2 linked regions of the Tardiphaga sp. 709 genome follow. The protein of the gene in region 2 binds, or shares a complex with, the protein of the main gene of each other region. Links are inferred from orthologs where the notes say so. Each region holds a gene or a part of one and is shown on either strand. Other genes may lie near its edges.

The links.
Region 1: the proteins of accC (region 2) and accD are in contact, whole or in part, in a solved structure (PDB 8UXZ), measured with the Escherichia coli proteins. The link is inferred for Tardiphaga sp. 709 from one-to-one orthologs.

The regions. Positions count from the first base shown.
Region 1 is NZ_CP135529.1:3,736,011-3,738,915, reverse strand. It holds accD (acetyl-CoA carboxylase, carboxyltransferase subunit beta), read right to left. Parts: upstream 1,966-2,905; coding sequence 1,036-1,965; downstream 1-1,035. Other genes in the region: trpB (tryptophan synthase subunit beta), read right to left, coding at 2,904-2,905; trpA (tryptophan synthase subunit alpha), read right to left, coding at 2,071-2,905; RSO67_RS18320 (folylpolyglutamate synthase/dihydrofolate synthase family protein), read right to left, coding at 1-1,039.
Region 2 is NZ_CP135529.1:627,943-631,386, forward strand. Bases 243-3,166 are described here. They hold accC (acetyl-CoA carboxylase biotin carboxylase subunit), read left to right. Parts: upstream 243-990; coding sequence 991-2,343; downstream 2,344-3,166. Other genes in these bases: aroQ (type II 3-dehydroquinate dehydratase), read left to right, coding at 243-414; accB (acetyl-CoA carboxylase biotin carboxyl carrier protein), read left to right, coding at 466-960; RSO67_RS03380 (sensor histidine kinase), read left to right, coding at 2,459-3,166. Also shown: more of aroQ, read left to right, coding at 1-242; more of RSO67_RS03380, read left to right, coding at 3,167-3,444. UniProt on the Escherichia coli protein: This protein is a component of the acetyl coenzyme A carboxylase complex; first, biotin carboxylase catalyzes the carboxylation of the carrier protein and then the transcarboxylase transfers the carboxyl group to form malonyl-CoA.

The sequences.
Region 1 (2,905 bases), 3.1 Mb from region 2 along the record:
TGACCACCAGCGGCCGCGGCACGCGCTCCTCGAGATCGCCAAGGGCCGCCGCGATCACGCGCCCGCCATCGGCATTGTGGCCGCCGTCGAGCCAGAGTTCGGAATCGGCGGGCGCCGCCGCGACAAGCTTGCCTGAGGTTAGCCGTTGCATCCGCGCCGGCCATTCGGCGCGCGCCACACCCGTCTCATAGGCGGCCGGATCAATCTTGAAGATATCCAGCGCACGCAAAGTCGCAATCGCAAGGCCGGCATTACCGAACTGATGGCGCCCGAACAACCGCGGTGCCGCGATATCCATCAGCCCGCGGTCGTCCTGATACACCAGACGGCCACGCTCGATATTGACGTGCCATTCCTGCCCGGCACTGACGAGTGGCGCATGCATCTTGCGCGCCTGCTGCTCGATCACGTCGGCGACATCGGGCGATTGCTCGGCCGTGATCGCCGGCACACGACGCTTGATGATGCCGGCCTTCTCGCTGGCAATCTTTGCGAGCGTATCGCCGAGAAAATCGGTGTGATCGATGGCGATCGGCGTCAGCACGCAGGCAGCTGGTGTTTCGATCACATTGGTCGCATCAAGGCGGCCACCGAGACCGACTTCGAGCAGTACGACATCAGCGGGATGCTTTGCGAACAAATCGAATGCGACCGCAGTCTCGGCCTCGAACAGCGTGATCGGCGCGCCGGCATTGACCGTCTCGACATGGGCGAACGCGTCACGCAATGCGTCGTCGCTCACCAATGTGCCGGCAAGCCGGATGCTCTCATTCATGCGGACGAGATGCGGCGAGGTGTAGACGTGGACGCGCAGGCCTGCGGCTTCACAGATCGCGCGCAGATAGGCGATGGTCGAGCCCTTGCCGTTGGTGCCGGCAACGTGAATCATCGGGGGCAGCTTGCGCTCGGGATTGCCGAGCTGCGCCATCAGCCGCTGCATGCGGGTCAGCGACAGATCGATGGCGGTTGGATGCAGCTTCGAGAGCCGCGCCAGAATCTCGCCGAGGTCGGGCGACGATGGCGGCGCGGAGGTGCTCACGCGTGCGCGGCCGGCACCGCGTCAGGAGCCACGAGGATCTCGGCCGGAATGCTCTCCGCGCGCGGCGGGCTCGCAATGGCCGGAGACTTCGTCAGCAGACGGCAGAGACGCGCCAGCGTCGGCTTCAGATCGTGGCGATGCACGACCATGTCGATCATGCCGTGGTCACGGAGATATTCGGCGCGCTGGAAACCTTCCGGCAGTTTCTCGCGGATGGTCTGTTCGATCACGCGCGCACCGGCAAAGCCGATCAGCGCGCCGGGCTCGGCGATCTGGACATCACCCAGCATCGCATAGGACGCGGTGACGCCGCCTGTGGTTGGATTGGTCAGCACGACGATGTAAGGCAGCTTGGCCTCGCGCAGCATCTGCACGCCAACAGTCGTGCGCGGCAGCTGCATCAGCGAGAGAATGCCTTCCTGCATCCGCGCGCCGCCGGAGGCTGCGAACACGATGAAGGGCGACTTTTTCTCGACCGCGAGTTCGAGCCCGCGCACCAGCGCTTCACCGGCAGCCATGCCGAGCGAACCGCCCATGAAATCGAAATCCTGTACGGCGACGACGACGCCAGAGCCTTCCATCTTGCCGTAACCGACCTTGACCGAGTCATTCATGCCGGTCTTGGTGCGGGCATCCTTGATGCGGTCGACATATTTGCGCTCGTCGCGAAACTTCAGCGGATCGGCGATCACTTCGGGCAGCGCGACGTCGTACCAGGTCTCGTTGTCGAAGATCGACTTCATGCGGGCGGTGGCGCCCATACGCATGTGATAGTTCGAGCCGGGAATGACGAACTGGTTGCTCTCGACGTCCTTGTAGAACACGAGCTGTCCGGTATCCGGGCACTTGATCCAGAGGTTCTCGGGCGTATCGCGCTTGAGGATGCTGCGGATCTTCGGCCGGACGACGTTGGTGAGCCAGTTCATATGTGTCTCCGCGTCGCTGAGATGATGCGTCGCTCTGATATCTATATGGCGGCCGGGACGGAGCCCGGCAACCGTTGTTCCCGGTTGATGGAGGCCAATTGTGGCTTATTCCGCAGCCTGTTTGGCCCCATGAACGCCCTGGGCGAGGGCTGCGGCCAGATCGGCGACCGCGCTGACGGTCCTGGCCGTGGCCTTGCCATCGGCGTCCAGCGAGCCTTTCAGCGCATCGATCAGCGCCGTGCCGACCACAGCGCCATTGGCATGCCGGGCGATGTCGTGGGCCGCTTCCGGCGTCCGGATGCCGAAGCCGACACAAACCGGCAGCTTCGTATGACGCTTGATCCGCGCCACGGCCGTGCTCACGACGGATGAATCCGCGCTGGCACTGCCGGTGATGCCCGTGACCGAGACGTAATAGACGAAGCCCGAGGTGTTCGCGAGCACCGCCGGGAGGCGCTTGTCATCGGTGGTCGGCGTGGCCAGACGGATGAAGTTCAATCCGGCTTTGATTGCCGGCAGGCAGAGCTCAGCGTCTTCTTCCGGCGGCAAATCGACGATGATCAGACCATCCACGCCGGCCGCCTTGGCATCGGGCAAGAACTTGTCGACGCCGTAAATATAGATCGGATTGTAGTAGCCCATCAGCACGATCGGCGTCTTGTTGTCGGAGCTGCGGAAGTCGCGCACGAGCTGCAACGTCTTCTTCAGCGTCATGCCGGCCTGCAGCGCGCGCAGGCCTGCGGCCTGGATCGACGGGCCGTCGGCCATCGGATCGGTGAAGGGCATACCGATCTCGATAATGTCGGCGCCGGCCTTCGGCAGCGCCTTGACGATTTCGAGCGCGGTGGCGGGATCTGGATCGCCGGCCATCACGAAAGTCACGAAAGCCGCGCGGCCTTCGGCCTTGAGTTCGGCGAAACGGGTATCGATGCGGGTGGTC
Region 2 (3,444 bases):
CTGCTCGGAATCCGCGAGCCGGACACCTATGGGCATGCAACTCTGGCCGATGTCGAGAAGCTCTGCGCAGCCGCCGCCGCGCAATATGGCCTGACCGCGGATTGCCGGCAGTCCAATAGCGAGAGCGAGCTTATCGGCTATATCCATCAGGCCCGCGAGAAACACGTGGCCGGCATCGTGATCAATGGCGGCGCTTACTCGCACACCTCGATCGCGTTGCATGACGCCATTGTCGGCGTGCGCATTCCCACCGTGGAAGTGCATGTCAGCAACGTCTACACCCGCGAAAGCTTCCGCCACCATTCCTTCATCGCCAAGGCAGCCTTTGCCAGCCTCTGCGGCTTCGGCATCGAAGGCTATCGCCTTGCCATCAGCGGCCTTGCCGCAAAAATCGGTGCCAACGCCATCGCGTGACGCGCCCGCTTCGCTCTTTATTCGTCTTTCACTTCAGACATTGGATTTCCCATGGCCCGCAAGCCTGACGACACACAGACCGCCACGCCGCAAGCCAGCAACGATAGCGGCATGATCCGCGAACTGGCGCTGCTGCTGGATGAAACCAACCTCACGGAGATCGAGGTAGAGCGCGCCGGTCTGCGCGTGCGCGTCGCGCGGAATATCAGCGTTGCTGCCGCTGTGCCCGCTTATGCGCCCGCACCGGCTGCTGCACCCGCGCCTGTCGCCGCAGCTGCTGCCGCACCGGCCGCCGCCGACATGACCAAGCATCCCGGCGCTGTGCCCTCGCCGATGGTCGGCACGGTCTACCGTGCCCCGGAGCCCGGCAAGCCGGCCTTCATCGAAGTCGGCACCAAGGTTGCTGCCGGACAGACTCTGGTCATTATCGAGGCGATGAAGACCATGAACCAGATCCCGGCGCCGCGAGCCGGTACCGTAACGCAGATCCTGATCGAAGACGGCTCGCCGGTCGAATACGGTGAAGCGCTGGTCATCATCGAGTAACACCACAACGTCCTCTGACTTCGGAACGCCATGTTCGAGAAAATCCTGATCGCCAACCGCGGCGAGATCGCATTGCGCATCCTGCGGGCCTGCAAGGAGCTCGGCATCGCGACCGTGGCCGTGCATTCGACTGCGGATGCCGACGCCATGCATGTGCGCCTCGCCGACGAGAGCGTCTGCATCGGCCCGCCGGCGTCGAAAGACAGCTACCTCAACATCCCGTCGCTGCTCGCCGCCTGCGAGATCACCGGCGCCGATGCGGTGCATCCCGGTTACGGCTTCCTGTCCGAGAATGCGCGCTTCGCCGAGATCCTCGCCGACCATAATCTGAAGTTCATTGGCCCCAAGGCCGAGCACATCCGCCTGATGGGCGACAAGATCGAAGCCAAGAAGACCGCCAAGCGGCTTGGCATTCCCGTGGTGCCCGGCTCCGACGGCGGCGTCGGCCCCGAAGACGATGCCATAGCCATCGCCCGCGAGATCGGCTTCCCGGTCCTCGTCAAGGCAGCGGCCGGCGGCGGCGGCCGCGGCATGAAGGTCGCGCAGACCGAAGCCGATCTGCTGATGGCGCTGTCCACTGCCTCGAACGAGGCCAAGGCCGCGTTCGGCGACGCGTCGGTCTATCTCGAAAAGTATCTGACCAGGCCGCGCCACATCGAAATCCAGGTGCTGGGCGATGGCCGCGGCGGCGCGCTGCATCTCGGCGAACGCGACTGCTCGCTGCAGCGCCGGCACCAGAAGGTCTGGGAGGAAGGCCCCTCGCCGATCCTGTCACCGGAAGCGCGCGCCAGGATCGGCGGCATCTGCGCCAAGGCGATGCAGGACATGCAGTATCTCGGCGTCGGCACCATCGAATTCCTCTACGAGGACGGCGAGTTCTATTTCATCGAAATGAACACCCGCATCCAGGTCGAGCATCCCGTCACCGAGATGATCACCGACATCGATCTCGTGCTCGAGCAGATCCGCATCGCTGCCGGCGGCGACCTGCCTTGCACCCAGGAAGAGGTCAACATCATCGGCCATTCTATCGAGTGCCGTATCAATGCCGAGAACCCGGAGACCTTCCGGCCCTCGCCCGGCACGATCACCCAGTATCACGCCCCCGGCGGCCTCGGTGTCCGCATCGATTCCGCGGTCTATCAGGGCTACAAGATCCCGCCCTATTACGACTCGCTGGTGGGCAAGCTGATCGTCCACGGCAAGAACCGGCCGGAATGCCTGATGCGGCTGCGCCGGGCCCTGGACGAGATCGTAGTGGACGGCGTCGAGACGACCCTGCCGCTGTTCCGGGCCCTGGCCCGGGAAAGCGACATTATCGAGGGCGACTACCACATCCACTGGCTGGAACAGTATCTCGCGGGCAAGCCTCCCAAGACCTGAAGTATTTGGCAGCAGGCTGGAACCAATCGCCTCCATCCGCGTTTCAGTGCTGCCGGGAGCCGTCCGGCGGCGGGGGCCATATTGAAGTTCAGTCTGCAATCCAAGCGAGTATTACGTGACCGCTGACGCCGCCCGCAGGCGAGCGCTCTGGCAAATCCTGCTGCTCTTGGCGGGATTGCTGGTGCTTGCCGCCATCAGCGCCGCCTCCGTCATCCTGGTAAACCAGGCACGTGACGATTCCAGATGGGTGGTCCACACCGTCGAAGTCCAGAACCAGATATCGAACCTGCTGCTGGAAATCCGCCGCGCCGAAAGCGCCACGCGGGCCTATCTGCTATCCACCGGTCCGCAGTTTCTGTCTGAATACGAAACCTCGGCGGCGGCCATCCTGCCAGCCGTCGACAGACTGGTCAGCCTGGCCAACGACAATCCGGCCCAGGTCGCCAACACCGTCAAACTGCGCGCAGCCGTCGAGCAGCGACTGGCGGAATTCGCCAGGGGTATCGACCGCATCAAGAACAACGACGTCCAGTCGAGCATCGATATCCTGCGCCGCGGCGATGCCAATCAGGCCGTTCAGGACATCGCCAATATCACCCGCGCGATGCGCGCCGAAGAAGGCCGCCTGTTCGTCGAACGGACCCGAACAGCAGACCAGAGCCAGCAATGGGCCTCGTGGGTCACCGTGGCAGGCTCCGGCCTGGTAGTGCTCCTGGCGGCGCTGTCGATCTTCCTCGTGCGCCGCTCGTCAAACGCCCGCGATGAGGCGGAGGCCAGGTTGCGCGACAGCAACATCGACCTCGAAGCCGCCGTTGAGGAGCGCACCGCCGACTTGCGCGAGGCCAACGACGAGCTGCAGCGCTTCTCCTATATCGTCAGCCACGACCTGCGCTCGCCGCTGGTTAACATCATGGGCTTCACGAGCGAGCTCGAGGAGCTGCGCGGCGACATCTTCAGGCGCATCGCGACGCTCGCCAATGCAGAGCCGGTCGTGGCCGATGTGAACGGCGAATTGCCGGAGCCGGCGCTGCCCGAACAGGACAAGCAACTCTCCGCCGATTTCACCGAAGCGCTCGGCTTCATCAAATCGTCGATCGGCAA